DNA from 2 places in the Mesorhizobium sp. BH1-1-5 genome. Region 1 is predicted to be linked to the other one. Evidence: predicted binding sites of a transcription regulator. Region 1 holds the regulator's gene; the other holds the start of a gene.
The links. The regulator LexA, encoded in region 1, represses DNA repair genes until DNA is damaged. The targets are predictions, from matches to a motif close to TGTTCNNNNTGTGTTCNG.
Positions count from the first base shown of each region.

Region 1 (11,449 bases):
TCATCTATTACTTCTCGCTAGGCAGTGAGCCCGATCTCTACAGGCCAATTGCGGCGGTGGCCCTGATGGCCATCTGCGCGGCGGTCTCGCGTTCCTGGCAGAAAACGCACCTTGTCTTCATGGCGAGCCTTTTCTGTGCGCTCGGCTTTCTCGGCGCCAAGGTGGAGACCTGGCGGATGGCGACGCCGATGCTGGGCTCCGAAATCCAGACGCGGCTGACCGGCCGCCTCGTCACCGCCGAGGCGATGGCCAACGGCCGCGTCCGGCTGACCATCGACTTGATTTCCACGCAGCATCCGAAGCTGCGCTACGCGCCGGACCGCGTCAGGCTGTCGGCGCGCAGGATCCCACCCGGCATGACCGCCGGCTCGATGCTGACGGGCTATGCCAAGCTGTTGCCGCCGACCGGCCCGGTTCGGCCGGACAGCTACGACTATTCCTTCGACAGCTACTTTGCCGGCATTGGCGCCAGCGGCTTTTTCCTGGGCGATCCGAAGCTGATTGGGCCAGTGGAGGCACCTTTTGGCGCGCGCGTCACATCGGCCATCGAAAACGCGCGCGAAGGCATTGCCGACCATATCAGGAGCGCCATCGGCGGGTCCGAAGGCGAGATCGCCGCGGCGCTGATCGTCGGCGTGCGCGCCGGCATTCCGGAAGCGATCAACGAGTCGATGCGGCGGACCGGCATCTACCACATCATTTCTATCTCGGGCCTGCACATGGCGCTGGTCGCCGGCACGATAATGGTGCTTTTGCGCGGCGCCTTCGCGCTGTTTCCGGATTTCTCGTCGCGCCGGCCGGTGAAGAAATATGCCGCTGGAATAGCGTTGCTCTCGATCGCCGCCTATCTCGTGATCTCCGGCATCGTCGTGGCGGCCGAGCGAAGCTTCATCATGCTGGCTGTCATGCTCGCCGCCGTGCTCTTCGACCGCGCGGCGCTGACCATGCGCAACTTGGCGATCTCGGCCATCGCCGTCATCCTTGTCTCGCCGCACGAGGTGGTCGGCCCGAGCTTCCAGATGTCGTTTGCTGCCACCGCCGCCCTGGTCGGCGCCTTTGCCGGCTTTGCCGATTATCGCGCCGGCAAAACGACAACGCCGCCGGCAAAGCGATCGTTCCTCGGGTACCTGTCGCGAAAACTGGCGCTCGGGGTGGGTGGCGCCGCCGTAACCTCGCTCATCGCGGGCAGCGCTACATTGCTGTTTGCTATCTGGCATTTCCAGCGCGTGTCGCCGCTCAGCCTGTTTGCCAATCTGGCGGTGATGCCGATCGTCTCGCTGATCGTCATGCCGTTCGCCGTGTTGAGCGCGCTGGCGATGCCCTTCGGCTTCGACGGTCCGTTCCTTTATGTGATGGGCAAGGGCCTGACGGCGATGATCGCCATTTCGGCGTGGATCTCCGAGCGCTCACCGGTCGATGCCGTCGGGCTGATCTCGATCCAGTCGGTGCTGCTGGCGACGATCGCGCTGGTCATCGCGACCATGGCCACCACCTGGCTTAGGTTGGCAGCCGTGCCCTTCGCTCTCGCCGCGCTGCTGGCCATTCCGCATGTGAGCACGCCGGATGTGCTCATCTCCGAGGACGCGCATCTGGTGGCAATGCCGATCGGCGGCGGCGAGCTCGCCGTCAATCGCGAACGCTCCAACGAATTCACCACCGACAACTGGAAACGGGCGCTGAAAGCCGAGGAAATCGTGCCGCCCGAAACGTTCGCCAAAGATGCGTTGGACATCGCCGATCCGGTCGACCTGCCGCCCGGCTCGCCCTTCTACTGTACGGACGACCTCTGCATCGGCCGGCATCCGTCCGGCGCCATCGTCGCGCTCGCCGAGAACCGCGGCAGCGCGCGGCCGGCCTGCGGCTTCGCCGACCTCATCGTCATCAACGACGCCACCGCCTACAACCCCTGCCACGATCCGCGCGTGCTTGTCGTCACCAAGCGGCAGCTGGCGCGCGACGGCAGCGCCGCCGTCTTCTTCGATCCGCAATCGGCAACCGCGCGGCCAACCGCTCGCTATGCGGTCGAAGAACCATATCGACCCTGGCACGAGCAACGGAAATACACGCGCGAGGCGAGGGGGCTGCCGCCCTATCAACGGCCGGACAAGCCGGCTGCAGCGCCGCAGCCGACAGAATAGATGTCGGGCAATTCCGGACGAAGACCGCCGCCCAGCCTTGCTCAGTAGCGGCGGATAAGTCCGACGAGCTTACCCTGAACCTTGACCCGGTCCGGTCCGAAGATCCGGGTTTCATAGGCCGGGTTGGCGGCCTCGAGCGCGATCGAGGCACCCTTGCGGCGGAAGCGCTTCAAGGTCGCTTCCTGGTCGTCGACCAGCGCCACCACGATCTCGCCCGGGCTCGCCGTATTGGCGTTGCGGATGATGACGGTATCGCCGTCGAAGATGCCAGCCTCGATCATCGAGTCGCCCTTGACCTCCAGCGCATAGTGCTCGCCGCCCATGATCATGTCCGGCGGCACGGTGATCGAATGCGTCTGGTGCTGGATGGCGTCGATCGGCACACCGGCGGCGATGCGTCCCATCACCGGGATGGATACGGCCGAAACGGCATCGTCGTCATTGCTTGGCGTCGGGGCTCGCGACGGCGCCACCGGCCTGATCTGACGACTGACATTGTTCTGACCCAGGCTGCCCTGGATGACGCTTGGCGAAAACTTCTTCGCCGCATTGAGGCCGGGGGCGATCGAGTCGGGCAGGCGCAACACTTCCAGCGCACGCGCCCGGTTAGGCAGCCGGCGAATGAAGCCGCGCTCTTCCAGCGCCGTGATCAGCCGGTGGATGCCGGACTTGGATGCAAGGTCGAGCGCTTCCTTCATCTCGTCGAAGGATGGGGGAATCCCGCTCTCCTTCAGGCGTTCATGGATGAACATCAGGAGTTCATGTTGTTTGCGCGTCAGCATCGGCGGCCCCCACGGGTTCTGAAACCAGAATCAGAAAAACAAACCCAGAACAAACACTATCTGTTCCAGTTGTGTTCCGCAACCGTTTAAAGTTTAGTGAATTTGTTGACGTTTTGTTCAGCGTAACATCAGAACGCTGCATTCGGCGCCTGTCTCGGCGGCCGGCGCGAAGGGCTCACGCAGGATCAGGCCGTTGGCGTCGGCGAGCATCCGCAGCATCGAGGAGTCCTGGATGCCGAAAGGTGTTGCGATCAGGGCGCCGGCTTCTTCGCGCACGACGGCGCGCACATAGTCCTGCCTGACATCGTTGGCCTGCATGGCGGCGCCCAACCGGGCGGCTCGCACGTCCTGCCTGTGATCGCGGCCGCCGAGCCGGGCAAGCAGCGGTTTCAGGAAGAGTTGCGAGCAGACGATACTGGCCACCGGGTTGCCGGGCAGGCCGATGCATCGGACATTGCCAAGCCGGCCAAACATCAGCGGTTTGCCGGGGCGCATGGCGATCTTCCAGAAGTCGAGCGTCATGCCTTCGCCGATGAGCACGTCATGGATCAGGTCGTGGTCGCCGACCGACGCGCCGCCGAGCGTGACGATGACGTCTGCGTTCGCCTCGACCGCTTTCCTGACCAGCGCCGCGATCGCCTCCTTGCGGTCGGCGGCGATGCCCAGATCGAGCGCGCGCGCGCCGACGGACTGGGCGGCGGCGGCAACGCCATAGGCGTTGGAGGAAATGATCTGGTCGGGGCCGAGCGCGCTCCCCGGCGGCAGCAATTCGTCGCCGGTGGCGATGATGGCAACCAGCGGCCGGCGTACGACGCTCAAGGCAGGGTGGTTGGCCGACGCCGCGAGCGAAAGCGCTGCCGCATCGAGTTCGCGACCTTTGTTGAGCAGCACATCGCCCTGGCCGAAGTCGAGCCCGGCGCGGCGGATATTGCGTGCTTCCGCGGTCGGCTCGGTCACCTCGATCTTGCGGTTGCCAAGGTCGCGGACGTTTTCCTGGATGACGATGGTATCGGCGCCTTCGGGCACCGGCGCGCCGGTGAAGATGCGCACGGCCTGGCCTTTCCCGACGGATCCGGAAAAGCCCCGCCCGGCAGGCGCCATGCCGATGACCTCGAGCTGTGCCGGCACTGAAGCAACATCGGCGGAACGCGCGGCATAGCCATCCATCGCGGAGGCATTGAAGGGCGGCTGCGTGCGCAGCGCCACAACCGGTTGCGCCAGGACCCGCCCGGCCGCTTCCGCCAGCGGAATGCTTTCGCCCGGCAATGGCGTGGCGCCGTCGAGCAGGCGTTGGAGCGCTTCGGCGACCGGAACCAATGCCATCAGGCATCCACCTTGTAGTCACCGGACTTGCCGCCGGTCTTCTCGACCAGACGGATACCGGAGATCACCATGCCGCGGTCCGCCGCCTTGGCCATGTCGTAGATGGTGAGGCAGGCGACCGAGGCAGCGGTCAGCGCCTCCATCTCCACGCCGGTCTTGCCGGTGACGCGAGCGAGCGCGGTGACCCTGAGGCCGGGCAGCGAACGGTCCGGCTCGATCTCGACGGCAACTTTTGTCAGAAGCAGCGGATGGCAGAGCGGGATCAGCTCGTGCGTCTTCTTCGCGGCCATGATGCCGGCGATACGGGCCGTGCCCAGCACATCGCCTTTCTTGGCATCGCCGGCGAGAATCATCTCCAGCGTTTCAGACCGCATCGAGACGAAACCTTCGGCGATCGCCGTGCGCGTCGTCTCGGCCTTGCCGCCGACATCGACCATATTGGCTTCGCCCTTGGCGCCAAGATGGGTGAGGGCAGGCATCCTCAAACGGCCTCGGCCGGCGCCTTGCCCGTCAGCAGAAGCTCGGTCGCCGCGGCCACGTCCGCCTGCCGCATCAGGCTCTCGCCGACGAGGAAAGTGCCAATCCTGCTCTTTTCCAGCCGGCGGCAGTCCTGATGCGTGAAGATGCCGCTTTCGCTGACCAGCAGCCGGTCCGCCGGCACCATGTCCGCCAGTCGCTCCGAAACATCGAGGCTGGTCACGAAGGTCCGCAGATCGCGGTTGTTGATGCCGATCACGCGCGATGACAGGCCAAGCGCGCGTTGCATTTCCTTTTCGTCATGCACCTCGACAAGGGCGTCCATGCCGAGCTCGAAAGCGATCGCCTCAAGCTCCTTGGCCAGCGCGTCGTCGACGCTCGCCATGATGATCAGGATTGCGTCGGCGCCCCAGGCGCGTGCTTCGTATACCTGGTAGGGATCGAACAGAAAATCCTTGCGCAGGGCCGGCAGGCGCACGGCCGCACGCGCCGCCGTCAGGAATTCCGGAGCGCCCTGGAAGGACGGCGCGTCGGTCAGCACCGAAAGACAGGCCGCGCCACCTTTCTGATAGGCCTTGGCCAGCGCCGGCGGATCGAAATCGGCGCGGATCAGGCCCTTGGAGGGGCTGGCCTTCTTGATCTCGGCGATCAGCGCGAAGCCGCCAGCCCGGCGCTTGGCTTCGAGCGCCGCGAGGAAACCGCGCGGTGGCTCGGCGTCCACAGCCTGCGCCTTGATCTCGGCCAGCGGCACGCGGAGCTTCGCCGCGGCGATCTCTTCGCGCTTGTAGGCTTCGATCTTGCGCAGGATGTCCGACAAGGCCTTATCCGTTCGAAATCTCGACGAGCTTGTCCAGCACGCCAAGCGCGCGGCCGCTGTCGATCGCTTGCGCCGCCGCGGCGATACCATCGGCCAATGTCGTCGCCTTGCCGGCCACGACCAGTCCGGCGCCAGCATTCATCAGCACCGTGTCGCGATAGGCGCCGGCGGTTCCGCCCAGCATATCGCGCAGTTCCTTGGCGTTGTAGGCGGCGTCGCCGCCGCGCAGTTCTTCCTTGGTGTGCCGCTTCAGTCCGACGGCTTCCGGCGTCAAGGTGAAGCCGCGGATCTCGCCGCCGGCAAGCTCCGCCACCTGGGTCTCGCCCGTCGTGGTGATCTCGTCATAGCCGTCGCCGTGGACGACCCAGGCGTGATCGGCGCCCAGCGCCTTCAGCGTCTCGGCCACCGGCATTATCCACTCCGGCAGGAAAACGCCGACCATCTGGCGGCTGACGCCGGCGGGGTTCGACAGCGGCCCGAGCAGGTTGAAGATGGTGCGCGTGCCGAGCTCGACGCGGGTTGGCCCGACATGCTTCATCGCCGGATGATGCGCCGGCGCGAACATGAAGCCGACGCCGGCCTCGTGGATGCAGCGGCCGATCATTTCGGGCGAGATATCGATCTTGACGCCAAGCGCCGTCAGCACGTCGGCCGAGCCGGTCAGCGAGGACAGGCCGCGATTGCCATGCTTGGCGACCGGCACCCCGGCGGCTGCGATGACGAAGGCCGAAGCGGTCGAGATGTTGACCGAATGCGAATTGTCGCCGCCGGTGCCGACGATGTCGATGGCGTCGTGCGGCGCCTCGACGCGCAGCATCTTGGCGCGCATCGTGGCGACCGCGCCGGATATCTCGCCCACCGTCTCGCCGCGCACGCGCAGCGCCATCAGGAAGCCGCCGATCTGGCCGGGCGTCGCGTCGCCCGACATGATGATGTCGAACGCCTCGCGCGCTTCCTCGAAGGAAAGCGCGGTGCCGGTGGCGACCTTGGCTATGTGTGTCTTCAGAGCGCTCATCGTGTCTGTGCTTGCGAAACGGCGTTCGGATCGATGCGAACGTCATATTGCGACTGCAACTGCGCCACCAGCTGGTCGAGCAGGTCGTCGGACATGCCGGCGCCGAAGGACTTCTGGGCTTCGTCCGGCACCGCGCTGCCATCGGCGCCTGCCGGCTCGAAGACCTCGGCGACCTTGAACAGGATCTGACCGTCGCCGGTGGGCGAGGGGATCAAGCCAGTGCCGCCTTCGCCGACGCCGAACATGGCTGCGGCACCCTCCTTGCCGAAATCGGCATCGTCGGCTTCGCGCTTCAAGCCGCGCTTGGTCTGTTTGTCGAGCTTGAGCTCGCCGGCGATGACGTCGAGCGTGGTGCCGGCCTTGAGGCGCTTCTCCAGTTCCTGAGCCTTCGCGTCGAGCCGCTTGTCGGTCTCGGCCTCCGTCCAGTCGGCCGCGACCTTCTTGCGGACTTCGTCCAATGTACGGTCGCGCGCCGGCGTGATCGACTGCACCTCGTAGAAAACGAAACCGTTGTCGGCAGTGGTCAGGCCTTCGTTCTCCGTATTGGGCTCGGCCGCGAACACCGATTTGATCAGCTCGGCCGATTCCGGCAGGTCGTTGACGATCGTGCCGTCCGGCCGCTGGCCGGTACGGTCGATGGCATCGATGGTGACGACCTTGAGCTTCAGCTTGTCGGCGGCCTGGGCAAGCGAGGCGCCCGAGGCGCGGGTGTCCTCATAGCTGTCGTGAACGTCGAGCAGGATGCGGCTTGCTTCGCCGAGCGCCAGGTCCTTACGGATCTGGGCGGACACTTCCGAAAGCGGCTTCACCACCTGCGGCTTGATCTCGGTGACGCGCAACAGCACGGGACCGAAGGCGCCCTGGACGACCTGGCTCACCTCGTTGGCATTGAGCGAGAAGGCCGCGTCGGCGACAGCCTTGTCGGCGACCTTGTCCTTGGCCAGCGTGCCGAGCAGCGTGTCGGCCTGCGTCTTGCCCTCGGCGGTGATGAGCTTGTCGAAAGTGGCGCCAGCCTTCAGCGAATCCAAAGCGGCCTTGGCCGCATCCGGCGTCTTGAACACCAGCTGCTCGATGGTGCGCATCTCGGGCGTCGTGTAGCGCGCGACATTCTTTTTATAGTCATCGCTGACCTGCTGGTCCGTCACCGCGGATGGATCCGAGATGTCCTGCGGCTCCAACCGGGCATAAGAGAACTTGCGGTATTCCGGAGCGGCATAGTTCTTCTTGTTGGCGTCGAAATAGGCGTTGAGGGCGCTGTCGGACGGCGCCTCGATCGGCTGCACCAGCGTCTTCGGCAGCACGAGGTAGTCGATCGTGCGATCCTCGCCGCGATAGAGCGAGACCGCCTTGAGGAAGGTCTGCGGCACTTTCATGCCGTCGGAGATCGCTTCGATGATTTGCTGGCGCACGGCCACCTGCGAGCGGTTCTTGAGGTAATCCTCGGGCCGCATGTTGAGCTGGCGAAGCAGGTATTCGAAGGTCCGGCGATCGAATTGGCCGCCGGGGCCCTTGAAGGCCGGATCCTCGCGCGTCAGTTCGGCCAGCCGATCCTTGGAAAGGCCGAGACCGAGCTTGCGCGCCTGCTCGTCCAGCACAGCGCCCGAAACGAGCTGCGCCAGCACCTGGTTGTCGACACCGAGAAGCTTGGCCTGCTCCTGGGTGACGCGCTGGCCATATTGCTGCGACAGAAGGCTGAGCTGGCGATCATAGGCGAGGCGGTATTCGTTGATCGAAACCTCCGTGCCGCCGGCGGTGATCACCGCATGGTGGCCACCCAGCACACCACCCACCATACGGGTGGTGATGCCCCAGGCGGCGAAACTTAGCACCAGCAAGGACAGCAACGCCTTCGCGACCCAGGTGCCCGCCGCGCTTCTCAATATACCAAGCATGCATACTTCCGATTTTTGCGCATTTTCGCATGCGCCGAGTCTGAAACAAGCGCAATAGCGCCCTTCCGGCCCACTGTCGATTGCTTTGTGACCTGATTTTGGTAGTGAGGGCGCTGCTTAATGTCGCTCGGAGAACGCGCCCTATGACCCCTGGAATCCGCCCGCTTGTCGCCGGCAACTGGAAAATGAACGGCACCAGCGCCTCCCTCAACGAGCTGCGGTCGATCGGCAACGGCTTCATGAGCGGCCTGGACGCGGAGACCGAGGCGGTGGTGTGCGTGCCGGCGACCTTGCTTCAGCGCGCCGCCGAGATCCTATCGCGCACACCGGTTCGGGCCGGTGGAGAAGACTGCCATCCCAAGGAGAGCGGCGCCTTTACCGGCGAGATTTCGGCCGAGATGCTCAAGGATGCCGGCGCAAGCCACGTCATCGTCGGCCATTCCGAGCGCCGCGAACTGTTCGGCGACAATGATGCGACGGTCCATGCCAAGGCCTCGGCGGCCTGGCGGGCAGGGTTGGTGGCCATCATCTGCATCGGCGAGACGCGCACCGAGCGTGAGGCGGGCGCCACGCTCGATGTCCTGTCGCGCCAGCTCGAAGGGTCGGTTCCGACCAGCGCCACCGCGGCGAACACCATCATCGCCTACGAGCCGGTCTGGGCCATCGGCACCGGCCTGACGCCGACCGCGGCCGACGTCGCCGAGGCGCATGCGCATATCCGCGGCAAGCTGACCGGGCTGCTCGGCGATGCCGCGGCGAGGATGCGCATTCTTTACGGCGGCTCGGTCAAGCCTTCCAATGCGGTGGAACTGCTCGGCGTCGCGAATGTCGACGGCGCGCTGGTCGGCGGCGCCAGCCTCAAGGCGGCCGACTTCCTGGCCATTGCGGAAGCTTACATGAACATCTCCTAGAGAGCGTCTCCCAGGCTCGCGCGGCCTAAATCGTTGTAATGGCCGCATTGCTTCCCATATTCCCGGCCACGGGCTTGGAAATGCCGCCAAAGCATTGTAAGGAGCCGCCTCCAAATCATCGGTCGTATGCGCGGTCGCGCAGGGCCTCGCCAGGATAAATTATGGAAACCGTACTGATCGTCGTCCACCTCATGGTCGTGCTCGCCCTTGTCGGCGTGGTGCTGCTGCAGCGCTCCGAAGGCGGCGGCCTGGGCATCGGCGGCGGTTCCGGTTTCATGACGGCGCGGGGTGCCGCCAACGCGCTGACCCGCGCCACCGCGATCCTGGCGGCGGCCTTCTTCGTGACGTCGCTGGCGCTGTCGATCATTGCCCGCTACGGCGAGAAGCCGATCGACATTCTTGATCGTCCGGCGACGTCGAGCCAGGGTAACGGCGTGCTCAACCAGCTGCCGGGCTCCAACGGACCGGTGGGTACCTCCAAGCCCGCGGCCCCGGCCGGCGGCTCTGCTCCCGCGGCTCCGGCTGGCGGTGCGGCGACCACCACGCCGCTTGCCAACGGCACCACCGCGCCGGCTTCGGCCACAGCGCCTGCTCCGGCGCCCGCGAATCCGACCACCGCGCCGGCGACCAACGGCGTCACCTTGCCGGTCACCCCGCAGGTTCCGAACCAATAGCCGGACAAGCACCGGGCCGCGATCTGTTGTTCTTTGAACACAGTCGCGGCAAATGCGCGCCCGATCACGAAGATTCAACCGGGCGTGGCGCCTGCCTCAGCTTGAGGCGATGACGGCTAATCGATTATAGATTGCGCGCGGCACTTTCGGCGTCCTTGGGGGGCGCCGGGCGACGCCGTGGGCAACTTGCATTTGAACGATCGGATCTTCGCCATGCAGCTTCGCAGCTTCATCATTTTGGGAGTCTGTGCCGTCCTCGGCATGGGTTCCGCGGCCCTTGCCGGACCGGCAAACATGGTCTCCTCCCCGTCGGTAGAGAAAACCGACGCCATTCCCGTTGCCGCCGCCAAGAGCGACGCATCGCAGCTGAGGCTTCTCAAGAAGAAGAAAAACCCGACCTCGGACGATCTCGCGCAGATCAGCAAGATCGAGGCCAGGATCGCGGCCGACAAGGAAGCCGCCAAACAGAAGGCGCTCGATGCTCGCAAGATGGCGATGCGCGAGGCGGCCAAGGCCAAGGCGGACGCCGCGCGCCAGGAATGGCTCGCCAAGAAGGCCGGCGGCGCGGCCGCTCCGGCTGAAGTCGCCGACGCCAAGCCTGCCAAGAAGACCACCAAGATCATCGCGCCGCTGGAGCCGGTCGCGCCGATCGTCCCGGTCAAGGCCGAGGAGCCTATCCCGGCTGAGGCCATGAACATCGCCGCCACAGGCAACGACGGTGAACTGCGCAGTGAGCAGCCCGGCCAGAAACAGGCGAGCAGCGCCGGTCTGTTCGACGGCCTCTTCGGCGGCAGCGCCCAGACGTCTTCGATCAACTATCTGCCTGAGACCCGCGCGCTCGATTCGGCGCTGGCCAAGAAGGACGCCAAGCGGCCCTTCAAGGTGAAGCCGGAATTCGTGCCGCAGGACGTTGCGTTCTCGGGTTATGAGCCTGGCACGATCGTCATCGATACCAGTGCCCGTCGCCTTTATCTCGTCGAGAGCTTTTCGACGGCGCGGCGCTATGCCATCGCGGTTGGTCGCGAAGGCCTGCAGTTCAAGGGCACGGTGGCTGTCGGCGACAAGCAGGAATGGCCGCGCTGGATCCCAACGCTCGACATGCAGAAGCGCGAGCCGAAGCACTACGGCCAGTACAAGGACGGCATGAACGGCGGTGGCCAGAACCCGCTCGGCGCGCGTGCCATCTACCTCTACGACGGCAAGAAGGACACGCATCTGCGCATCCATGGCACTATCGCGCCGCAGTCGATCGGCACCAGCGCCTCCAACGGCTGCTTCCGCATGATCAACGAGCACGTCATGGACCTCTACAGCCGCGTCAGGATCGGCACCAAGGTTGTTATTATCTAAGGCTTTCCATCAAACTGCCGAAAGGGCCGGCACTGCCGGCCCTTTTGTTTTGAATAGTGAAAACGCCGTT
Region 1 covers NZ_JAIUIM010000010.1:226,729-238,177, forward strand. Annotated here, with positions in the region: gene LB572_RS16000 (ComEC/Rec2 family competence protein) at 1-2,138, shown strand, start outside; gene lexA (transcriptional repressor LexA) at 2,180-2,920, opposite strand; gene glp (gephyrin-like molybdotransferase Glp) at 3,038-4,243, opposite strand; gene moaC (cyclic pyranopterin monophosphate synthase MoaC) at 4,243-4,722, opposite strand; gene trpC (indole-3-glycerol phosphate synthase TrpC) at 4,725-5,537, opposite strand; gene trpD (anthranilate phosphoribosyltransferase) at 5,542-6,552, opposite strand; gene LB572_RS16030 (peptidyl-prolyl cis-trans isomerase) at 6,549-8,444, opposite strand; gene tpiA (triose-phosphate isomerase) at 8,588-9,355, shown strand; gene secG (preprotein translocase subunit SecG) at 9,517-10,029, shown strand; gene LB572_RS16045 (L,D-transpeptidase) at 10,243-11,379, shown strand.

Region 2 (11,449 bases), on a different contig from region 1:
AAGAAGGCGCTGCTCGAGCGCTTCAAGGCAAAGCCGGCGGCGGACGATCCTGCCGTGCTGGCGCGTCAGGCCGAACGCAAGGCGATCCTTGATGCCCGCGCCATCCGCGAGGCGGAAAAGGCAAGGCTGAAGCAGGAAAAGCTGGCGCGCGAGGCGGCCGAGAGGGCCGAGCGCCAAGCGATGGCTGAAGCGGCGCGTCTTGCGGCGGAAGCAGTGGCAGCCGAAGAGGCTGAGCGCCGCCAGGCCGAAGAATCCGAGCGCATCGCGTTCGAGCTTGCCGACGAGGCCTCGCGCAAGGCCAAGCGTGACGCACGCTACGCCGCCCGCAAGGCGCGTGTCGGCCGGACGCCTCCGGGCTTCTCCGCCCGCTAAAGCAATTCCAGGAAAAGTGCGTAGCGGTTTTCCGTTCGGAATTGCGCAAAAACAAAGACTTGGAGCGGTTCGGCGTGTGAACGCTGAACCGCTCTAAGTTCGGGTTCGATGGAAAATGTTCAGGGTCGCCGAAAGCGGCCCTGAACGTGTTTGTATTCAGGCGACTAGCTTCAGGCCGACGATGCCGCAGACGATCAGGCCGATGCAGGCGAGCCGGACGACGGTCGCCGGTTCGCCAAGCAGCCAGATGCCGAGCAGCGCCGTGCCGACGGTGCCGATGCCGGTCCATACCGCATAGGCCGTGCCGACAGGCAGCGTCTTCAGCGCCAGGCCGAGCAGGCCGAGGCTGACGATCATCGAGGCTATGGTGAGAACGGTCGGCAGCGGCTTCGAAAAGCCGTCGGTATATTTGAGGCCGATCGCCCAGCCGATCTCGAACAGGCCGGCGAAGAAAAGAAAAATCCAGGACATCGCAAACACTCCGTCATTCCGGCATCGGTTGGGATGCTCGGGTTGGCGGGTCGTCCCGGCCGGCTTTCGGGGAAGCGAGGTCGTCCTCGCCCTTGCATATGGGGTGTCCTGTCCCCCGATCAACAAAACACCGGCAGCATTCTCATGCCGCCGGTTCAAATTCTGCATTGAGCCGGGTCGACCGAATTCGGCCGCCTACTTTTCCTTGATGCGCATCGCCTTGACCGGCGGCGCCTTCGGAGCCGGAGCCGCTGCGGGCTTCTTGGCGTCCTTCTTCGGCTTGCGGGCTTCCTTGCCTGCCTTCATCGCACCTTTAGCCATGATTCGCTCCTCCGATTGTGGACGTGCAAGTGAAACAAGAGAAATGCCGGACCGCAAGAGGCGGCGTCTCGCTTGCGAAGCCGTCCAGCCGGATGTCAACCGATTTCCCGATGCCATGCTCGCTCGATCGCGCTGCGGTGGCTTGAACTTCCGATTGCCTGGCGCATTGTCTGGGGAGTTTCAGCGGGCGGCGCGCCGGGAGATCGGATGGCAGGACATAGCGGGTCAAGACGAGTGATCTACGCCGCGCTCGCCGGCAACCTGGCGATCGCCCTCACCAAATTCGCGGCGGCGGCCTTCACCGGGTCGTCCGCCATGCTGTCGGAAGGCGTGCATTCGCTGGTCGATACCGGCAATGGCGCGCTGCTGCTCTACGGCATGCACCGGGCCGCGCGGCCGCCCGATCGCACCCACCCGCTCGGCCACGGCCGCGAGCTCTATTTCTGGAGCTTCATCGTGGCGCTCCTGGTGTTCGCGCTTGGCGCCGGCGTCTCCTTCTATGAGGGCGTCATCCACATCATGGCGCCCGAACCGGTGGTCAACGCCAAGCTCAACTATGTCGTGCTTGGCCTCTCCTTCCTGTTCGAGGGCAGCTCATGGCTGGTGGCGCTGAAGGAGTTCCGCCAGCAGAAGGGTAAGCAGGACTGGCTGCAGGCCGTGCAATCGAGCAAGGACCCGAGCGTCTACACGGTGCTGTTCGAAGACAGCGCCGCTCTGCTCGGGCTGATCGTCGCTTTCGCCGGCATCCTGTCGGCGCAACTTCTGGAAATGCCGGCGCTCGACGGCGTCGGCTCGATCGGCATCGCCATCATCCTCGGCGCCACGGCGATCTTCCTGGCGCGCGAGAGCAAGGGCCTGCTGCTCGGCGAGCCAGCTTCGCTCGAGGTGCAGCGCAAGGTTCTGGCGATCGCCCAGGAGGATCCCGCCGTGCAGAGGGCGAACGGGATCCTGAGCGTCCATATCGGTCCGGAAGAAATCGTCGCGGGCCTCAGCATCGAATTCGAGGATCATCTCACCGCGCCCGAGATCGAAGCCTGCGTCGAGCGCCTGGAAGCGAGGCTCAAGGAGGAAATGCCGCAAATCTCCAGGCTCTTCGTCAAGCCGCAAACGACTGGCACATGGGAGCAGCGGCGCAAGGCCATCGCCGAGGCTTCGGAAGAGGGTTAGGTTTTGATGAAGCGAATTTGTCAGGAGAAAAGCCGATGAAGATCGACGGCGGCTGCCATTGCGGCGCGATCACTTATGAGGCGGAGGTCGATCCGGAAAAGACCTCGATCTGCCACTGTATCGATTGCCAGCAGCTGACCGGGACTGCGTTCCGCGTCTCGGTGCGCGTGCCGGAGGAGGATTACCGCATCACGAGGGGCGAGCCGAAAGTCTACATCAAGACCGGATCGAGCGGCGCAAAACGGGCGCAGGGCTTCTGCGGCGATTGCGGCTCGCATCTCTATGCCACCTCGGTTGGCGATGGTCCGAAAATCTACGGCATCAGGGCCGGCACGTCGCGCCAGCGCGACCAACTGGTGCCGAGGACGCAATACTGGCACCGCTCGGCGCTGCACTGGCTGCCGGAGTTCGAGGGCACGAGGATCGTCGAAGAGCAGTAGCGCGTCAGACGAAGAGCTCTACTCGTCGCCTTCGACGACCCGCAGCCTGAGCTGGCCTGTCTTGGAATCGGCGACCCGCGGGCCGGCTTCGGCCTTTGGCGCCGCACTTCGCGCGGCCTCGGTCTCGCCCTCCGCGAATTCCAGCGCCTCGATCTTCTGGCCGCGCCTGGTCACCTTCGACGTCGATACGAGAATGTCGTCGATATCCCGCGTCGCCTGACCGAAATGCGTCTGCAGCCGGCGCACGCGCTCATCGACCCGCGCCACATCCTCCATCAGCCGGATGACCTCATCTTGGATGAGGTGCGCCTGCTCGCGCATCCGCGCATCCTTCAGGATCGACTGGGTGACCTGAATCGACAGCATCAGCAGCGAGGGCGAGACGATGACGACGCGGGCGCGGTGCGCCTTCTGCACCACCGCTTCGAAATTCTCGTGGATCTCGGCGAACACCGATTCCGACGGCACGAACATGAAAGCCGTATCCTGCGTCTCCCCACGGATCAGGTATTTTTCCGCGATATCGCGGATATGCACCTCGATGTCGCGCCGGAACGCCTGCGCAGCCGCCTTCTGCATGCTCTCGCCCTCGGCGGCGCGGATGGCGTTCCAGGCCTCCAGCGGGAACTTGGCGTCGATGGCGAGCATCGGCGCGCCGTTCGGCATCCGCACCAGGCAGTCGGGCCGGCTGCCGTTGCTAAGGCTAGCCTGGAACTCGTAAGCGCCATGCGGCAGGCCATCGGCGACGATCGCCTCCATGCGCGACTGGCCGAAGGCGCCGCGCGTCTGCTTGTTGGAGAGGATCGCCTGCAGTTGCACGACCTGGCCGGCGAGTGACTGGATGTTGCCTTGCGCGGTGTCGATCACCGCCAGCCGCTCCTGCAGCTTGGCCAGGCTTTCATGCGTCGACTTGGTCTGCTCGGTCATGGTCTGGCCGAGGCGGCCGGTCATGGCGTCGAGCCTCTGTCCGAGCGACTGGGTGAGCTCGGCCTGCCGCGCTCCGAACACCTCGGCGATCGCCCCCATGCGGCCCTGCATCTCGGCCTGCGCCTGCAGGACGTCGGCTATGCGCGCCTCGGTGTCGCGGGCATGGTCTGCCGCTTCGGCCGCGGCAACCGCGCGCGCCTTGGCCGCGCGCCACAGCGCGATGACAAGCGCCGCGAAAAGCACGACAAACAAGACGACGGCGAAACCAAGCGCGTGGCCGAGCGTGATCGTAGAGGCGCCGAGCCGCGCGACCGGCTGCGAAAGGAGGGAGGTCATGTCGTTCATGTGGCCAGCATAACCGATTCGCTCCGCTGGCACAGATCAAAACGTGAACAGGCCAGAGACGCACCGGTTGACGCTTTTCCAACGACGTCTTAGGTGAGACGCCATGTCGATCAAGCCGCTCATCATTCTTCCCGATCCCATACTGCGCCAGGTCTCCAAGCCGGTGGAACGCGTCGACGGCGCCCTGCGCAGGCTCGCCGACGACATGCTGGAGACCATGTATGACGCGCCGGGCATCGGCCTTGCGGCGATCCAGGTCGGCGAGCCGCGGCGGCTGTTGGTCATCGACCTCGCCAAGGAAGGTGAGGAGCCTCAGCCGCATGTCTTCATCAATCCGGAAGTGCTCGAGAGTTCCGACCAGCGTTCCGTCTATGAGGAAGGCTGCCTGTCGATCCCCGACTACTATGCCGAGGTCGAGCGCCCGGCTTTCGTGCGGGTGAAATATCTCGACCGTGACGGCAAGCTGCAGGAGCTGCAGGCGGAAGGGCTGATGGCCACCTGCCTGCAGCACGAGATCGACCATCTCAACGGCGTGCTGTTCATCGACCACATCTCGAAATTGAAGCGCGACATGGTGGTGCGGAAGTTCAAGAAGCTCGCCAAGGACAAGGTGCCGGGCAAGATGGTGGGCTAAGGGCCGTTTCGGCCGCGCGAGCACCTGAGCCTACCGCAAGACAGGATCGCAGGACCTCATGCCGCTTCGCGTCATCTTCATGGGCACGCCGGATTTTTCCGTGCCGACCTTGCGCGCCATCGCCGAGGCCGGCCATGAGATCGTGGCCGTCTACACGCAGCCGCCGCGCGCCGCCGGCCGGCGCGGGCTGGAATTGACGCCCTCGCCGGTGCAGCGCGAGGCCGATCGGCTGGGGGTCGAAGTGCGCACGCCCACGTCGCTGAAGGGCGAGGCAGAGCAGGCGGCCTTCGCGGCTCTCCGGGCCGATGTCGCGGTGGTCGTCGCCTATGGGTTGCTTCTGCCGAAGGCCGTTTTGGAGGCGACCGGGCTTGGCTGTCTCAACGGCCATGCCTCGCTTTTGCCACGCTGGCGTGGTGCTGCTCCCATCCAGCGCGCCATCATGGCCGGCGATGCCGAAACCGGCATGATGATCATGAAGATGGAAGAGGGTCTGGACACCGGACCGGTGGCAATGGTTGAAAAAACCGCCATCGCACCCGATATGACGGCCGGCGAGTTGCATGACCGCCTGATGGCTCAAGGCGCTTCGCTGATGGTCGAGGCGCTCGCGCAGTTGGGGATAAATTGTCTGACATTTACCCCGCAGGCGATCGCAGGGGTGACCTACGCCCGAAAGATCGATAAATCGGAGACACGCGTAGACTGGACGCGGCCTTCTGGCGAAGTCCACAATCACATTCGCGGCCTCTCGCCCTTTCCGGGTGCGTGGTGCGAGGTCGACATTGGCGGCCGCATGGAGCGGCTGAAACTGCTTCGCTCGACGCTCTCGGATGGCGTCGGCGAGTCGGGAGGAATTCTCGATGACCGGCTGACGGTCGCCTGCGGGGCAGGCGCGGTCAGGCTGGTCGAAGTTCAACGGGCGGGCGGAAAGCCTGCCGCCGCGCAGGAGTTTTTGCGCGGAGCCAAGATCGAAAAAGGAATGAAATTCACATGAGCATGATGTCGATACGCGCGGCGACGCCGCGGGATCGCGAGGCGATCCGCCTCGTCGAAGAGCATGCCTTTGGCCAGCAGGCGGAAGCCGGCCTGGTCGATGCCCTTGTCACCGGCGGCGATGCCGTCGTCGAACTGGTCGCCGAGGAAGACGGCCAGGTCGTCGGCCACATCCTGTTTTCCAGGCTCTACGTGCAGAATGGCGGCAAGCGTTTCGCGGCCGTCGCGCTGGCGCCGCTGGCGGTCGAACCCTCCTTCCATGGCACCGGCATCGGCGGCGCGCTGATCCGCGAGGCGCATGTCCGCCTCAAGGAGGCCGGCGAGACGCTGGCCGTGGTTCTGGGCGATCCGGTCTATTACGGCCGCTTCGGTTATACCCATGCCCGCGCTGCCGGATTCGAGAGCGAGTATCAGGGCGAGGCGCTGCAGGCTTTGGCCTGGGGCGACGCGCCCGAGACCGGCGGACTGGTCTACGCTTCGGCTTTCACCGCGCTCGCTGCTTAGGCGAGCGCGGATCGACCGCAGAACATGCCGCGTTTTCGGCTCGATATCGAATATGACGGCAGCCGGTTCGCCGGCTGGCAGCATCAGGCCGACCAGCCCTCGGTGCAGCAGGCGATCGAGCAGGCGATCGAAAAGTTCTGCGGCCAGGACGTAAGAATACGTGCCGCCGGCCGCACCGATGCCGGCGTGCACGCCACCGCCCAGGTGGCGCATGTCGATCTCGCCAAAGCGTGGCCGGGCGACAAGGTGCGCGATGCGGTGAATGCCCATCTGCAGGCGGCCGGCGCGCGCGTCGCCGTCCTGAAAGCCGACGTCGTCGCCGGCGATTTCGACGCGCGCTTTTCCGCCATCGGCCGCCACTATCTCTATCGCATCCTCAACCGCCGGGCACCGGCGGCGCTGGAAAAGGGCAAGGTCTGGTGGGTGCCGAAGCGCCTCGACGCCGAGGCCATGCATGAGGCGGCGAAAGTGCTGCTTGGAAAGCATGACTTCACCACCTTCCGCTCCACCCAGTGTCAGGCCGAAAGCCCGGTCCGCACGCTCGACCGCCTCGACGTCAGCCGCAGCGGCGATTTCATCGAGGTCCGAAGCTCGGCCCGCTCTTTCCTGCACAATCAGGTGCGCTCGATGGTGGGGTCCTTGCGACGCGTCGGCGACGGCTCCTGGGGCGCCGCCGATCTCAAGGCAGCGCTCGAGGCGCGCGACCGCGCCGCCTGCGGCCAGGTGGCGCCGCCGGACGGGCTGTTTCTCGTCGGCGTAGATTATCAGGAAGCGACCAAAGAGCCCGCCGCCGTGGTCGAGGATACCGCGAGTTAGCCCGTCGTGCCGTCCGGTATGTCGATGCCGAGCAGCGCTTGCAGGCCGAACAGGACGAGCAGCGAGGCAATGAACATGCCGACGAACACGGCGGTACCAACAGCGGCGCCCTTGCCGATCGTTGCGTTGGTCATGCGCCAGGTCAGCACCATCGACAGCGCGAACAGGAACAGCGACACAAGGCTGTTGACGTCGCTGGTCGAGGGCAGGAAGAGCCTGAGCAGCGCCGAGGGCAGCATCAGCCAGGCGATGATCGCCGACGCCCAGTTGGAGGCGACGACATAGTGGACGAAGCGGCCGCCGATGCCGGCACGCGGCGCGACCAGCGCAAGCGCCACCAGCGGCAGCACCCAGGAGCCGAGATCGACGGTCGCCAGCCTTATCAGCATGCCGAGACGTCCGGCGAAGGCGTCGGGGTCGCCGATCTCGTTGGCGATGCCGACCCAGCCGACGATCAGCGCCGGCGCCGCCACGATGATGGCGAAGAAGGAATTCCAGAAACCGTCGGCCGAAAGGTCGAGCAGGCGCAGGCCGTCGGCCTTGCCGAACATCAGTCGCCAGGCGCCGGCCAGCGAAGCGTAGGTTTCGTCCGCCGAAAGCATGGTCACGAAAGGCCTTGTCCGAACCAGTCTTCGATGAAGCGTTCGTAGATCTGCGTCAGTGTCTCGAGGTCGGCAAGGGCGACGCGCTCGTCCACCATATGCATGGTCTTGCCGACCAGGCCGAACTCGACCACCGGGCAATAATCCTTGATGAAGCGCGCATCCGACGTGCCGCCGGAAGTGGAAAGCGCCGGCGTCTTGCCGACCACCGCCTTGACCGAGCCCGCCAGCGTGTCGATCAGCCTGTCGTCGCGGGTAAGGAAGACATGGCTCGGCCGGTCGCGCCAGACGAGCTCGTAGTCGACCGGCGTCTTCTTGCCCGGCCGGTATTTCTTGCGGCCCGCTGCCTGGTCGAGCCGGTTGTGGATCTCGGCCTGGACCGTTTCGGCGTCCCAGGTGTCGTTGAAGCGGATGTTGAAAATCGCCGTCGCCTTGGCCGGGATGACGTTGGTCGCCGGATTGCCGACATCGACCGACGTCACTTCGAGGTTGGTCGCCTGGAAATCCTTCGTGCCCTTGTCGAACACCGGATGGAGCAGCGCATCGACCAGGCTCATCAGCCCGCGCAAGGGGTTGTCGGCAAGCTGCGGGTAGGCGGCATGGCCCTGGCGTCCGTTGACGGTGACGCTGCCCGACAGCGAGCCGCGCCGGCCGATCTTGATCATGTCGCCGAGCGCATCCGGGTTGGTCGGTTCGCCGACGATCGAGGCGTCCCACTTCTCGCCCTTGGCCGCCGCCCAGTCGAGCAGCTTGGTGGTGCCGTTGATGGCCGGGCCTTCCTCGTCGCCGGTGATCAGCAGGGAGACCGAGCCCTTCGGCCCGCCATTCTTCGCGACATGGCGCGCCACCGCGGCGATGAAGCAGGCGATGCCGCCCTTCATGTCGACGGCGCCCCGTCCATACATCTCGCCATTGGCGATTTCGGCGGCGAAGGGCGGATGCGTCCAGGCCGCCTCGTCGCCCACCGGCACCACGTCGGTATGGCCGGCGAACATCAGATGCGGGCCGTTGCCCGAGCGGCGCGCATAGAGGTTCTCGATGTCCGGCGTGCCGTCTTCCGAGAAGACGGGACGTTCGACCGAGAAGCCGAGCGGCTTCAGCATGTCCTCCAGCGCGGCGAGCGCCCCGCCTTCGGCGGGCGTCACGGACGGGCAGCGGATCAGGGCGGCAAGATTCGCGGCGGGATCGGTCGGCAATGTCATGGGCAAAGCGATAGTCGAAAGCGTTTGTCGTGTCACGGTGGCAGATGATCGCCGGTCATGCCGCCGACAATATGGTTTTCATGGCGTATAAATGCATGTCGCCCGGAAGTGTGCGGCGGTTCCGGGAGAACGACATGCATCATCATGGCAAGTCGTGGGCCAAGCGAGGACGAATGCATGGCCAGTGAAACAAGCGCCATCGCGATAGCTGGCGCCGGCAGCATCGGCTTGTATGTCGGCGGCTGCCTGGCGCTCGCCGGACGCAAGGTCGTCTTCCTTGGCCGCGGCCGCGTCGTCGAGGCCATGCGCGAAAGCGGGCTGCGCGTCAGCGATCTCGACGGCCGCGACCGCCGCGTCGCGGCGCAAGCGCTTTCGGCCACCGGCGATCCGGCGGCGGCACTGTCCGGCGCGGAAATCGTCCTGGTGACGGTGAAGAGCGGCGCAACCGCGGAGATGGCCGGGCTGATCGCCGCCCACGCGCGCCCGGATGCCGTGGTGGTCAGCCTGCAGAATGGCGTCGACAATGCCGACAGGTTGCGCGCCGCGCTCCCCGGACGGCGGGTGCTGACCGGCATGGTCATGTTCAATGTCGTCCTGTCGCCCGATGGCGAGGCGCCGCTGCGTGCGCATCGCGCCAGCCAGGGCGAGGTGATGATCGGCGACGGCGTCGATGGCCTTGCCGGCCTGCTCGACGTCGATGGGCTTGCCGTCGAAGCGCGCGCCGACATGAAGGCGGTGCAATGGGGCAAATTGCTGATGAACCTCAACAATGCCCTGGTGGCGCTCTCCGACCTGCCGCTGGCAAGGCAACTGGCCGACCGAAGCTGGCGCGCCATCCTCGCCGCCCAGATCGACGAGGCGCTCGCGGCGATGCGGGCGGCGGGCATAGCGCCGGCGCGCATCACCGGCCTGCCGCCGTCGCTGCTGCCGAAAGTGCTGCGGCTGCCCGACTGGCTGTTCGGCCTCCTGGCGCGCCGCATGCTGGCGATCGACCCCCGGGCGCGCTCTTCGATGTGGGACGACCTGAAACGCAGCCGTCCGACCGAGATCGGCGAATTGCAGGGCGCGGTCATTCGCCTGGCGAAGCAAAGGGGCATCCCGACGCCGGTCAACGAACGCGTCGCGGCGCTGGTGCGTCAGGCGGAAGCGGAAAAGCGCGGTCCGCCGGGACTGACGCCGGAGAAGGTCAGAGCAATTCCAGAAAAAGTGTGAAGCGGTTAAGTTCGGCGCCTTCGCCGTAACCTTCCGTCCGGAATTGCGTCACAACAAAAGAGATGAAACGGTGAAACGCTCTATCGCCGATCCTCGATCAGCGTAATCTTCTGCCAGATCTTGCGCGACAGGTTGGAGGACAGGTTCTCGATGTCGTTGACCGCATTGACGACGACGTCGTCGTTGACCGACTGCGCGAACAGCGCCGCGATCTTGCCGGTGATCGACAGCATTTCCGAGCAATAGTCGAGATAACGCGCCAGGTCGCCGGCGTTGGTGATGCGGGCGGGCGAATGCGAGGTCGGCTTGAAATCGGCCGACAAGGTCGCCGGATCCTTGGTCAATTGATGCATGTCGATGACATGGATCAGCGAGCGCAGTCCGTGCAGCTGCCGGAACACTTTCTTGCGCTTGATCCGCTCCTCGGTGCGGATCAGCGCCAAAAGCCCAAGCACCGCCAGGATCACCGTGTTGATCGTCGCTTCGATGCCCTGCATCGACTGCACGGCATCGTCGGCGCCCGAAATGCGGTCGAGCGGCAGGATGGTGCCGACGAACAGGAACATCGCCACGCCGGCGATGAAGGCCGCGACGATGACGCCGCGCAGCCACCAGATCGGCGCTTCCAGCTCCCTGGCGGCCTTGGCGAGGTCTCCCGACAGCGACACCAGTTCGGCTGCCACGGCGCTGAGGCCCCTTTCCGGGAAACGCTCGGCGACGCGCTCCTCCAGCCTTTGGGCTGTCTCGATGATCCGCGCCGGGTCGAGCGTGCGATAGCGCATGGCGACCTCAGCTATCGCCCGGCGCATTGGTGCGCCTGCCGTAGCGGTTCGGTCCGGGATCGCTGCGGAAGCAGGCCAGGATGATCAGCAGGATCGGACCGATGATGAGCGAGATCAGCGCAAAATAGGTCGGCTTGCCGAAATCATGGAGGCGCTTGGCCGTCACGGCGAAGGTGGCCCAGGCCGAGATCAGCAGCACGCCCCAGCATATCATGGCCCAATTCTGGCTGGCGGTGGTGTTCAGCTCCACCCGCGCGAACTGGTAGAACGGGAAAAACTGGACAAGCACCAGCAAAACCCCGGCCAGCGCATAGGCGACCGGGCTCAGCCGCCCTGAAAGGCTGAAGAACAGCCAGAGGAATTGCGATCTTTCAGACAATCGTGTCCGCTCCGTCAAGCATGTCTCCCGAAAGTGGGAACCGGTTTCGGGACTAAGACATGCGTAAAACCAAAAACCTAAAGCGCAGGCAGCGAATCTGAAAGATCGCGACGCGCTTTAGGCAGGATCAATCGCGCAGCAATTCGTTGATCGAGGTCTTGGAACGGGTCTTTGCGTCGACGCGCTTGACGATGACGGCGCAGTAGAGGCTCGGGCCCGGCTCGTTGTTCGGGAAAGGCTTGCCGGGCAGCGATCCGGCGACCACCACCGAATTCGGCGGCA
Region 2 covers NZ_JAIUIM010000018.1:92,543-103,991, reverse strand. Annotated here, with positions in the region: gene LB572_RS23135 (DUF6481 family protein) at 1-372, shown strand, start outside; gene sugE (quaternary ammonium compound efflux SMR transporter SugE) at 529-843, opposite strand; gene LB572_RS34490 (hypothetical protein) at 1,039-1,164, opposite strand; gene LB572_RS23125 (cation diffusion facilitator family transporter) at 1,372-2,331, shown strand; gene LB572_RS23120 (GFA family protein) at 2,367-2,771, shown strand; gene LB572_RS23115 (DNA recombination protein RmuC) at 2,790-4,043, opposite strand; gene def (peptide deformylase) at 4,147-4,677, shown strand; gene fmt (methionyl-tRNA formyltransferase) at 4,736-5,671, shown strand; gene LB572_RS23100 (GNAT family N-acetyltransferase) at 5,668-6,174, shown strand; gene truA (tRNA pseudouridine(38-40) synthase TruA) at 6,199-6,990, shown strand; gene LB572_RS23090 (transporter) at 6,987-7,592, opposite strand; gene dapE (succinyl-diaminopimelate desuccinylase) at 7,595-8,794, opposite strand; gene LB572_RS23080 (2-dehydropantoate 2-reductase) at 8,972-10,006, shown strand; gene LB572_RS23075 (hypothetical protein) at 10,087-10,788, opposite strand; gene LB572_RS23070 (DUF805 domain-containing protein) at 10,796-11,167, opposite strand; gene dapD (2,3,4,5-tetrahydropyridine-2,6-dicarboxylate N-succinyltransferase) at 11,295-11,449, opposite strand, start outside.
Region 2: LB572_RS23115 (DNA recombination protein RmuC) is a predicted target of LexA. The motif match lies at 4,076-4,093, and genes of this name have one in related genera.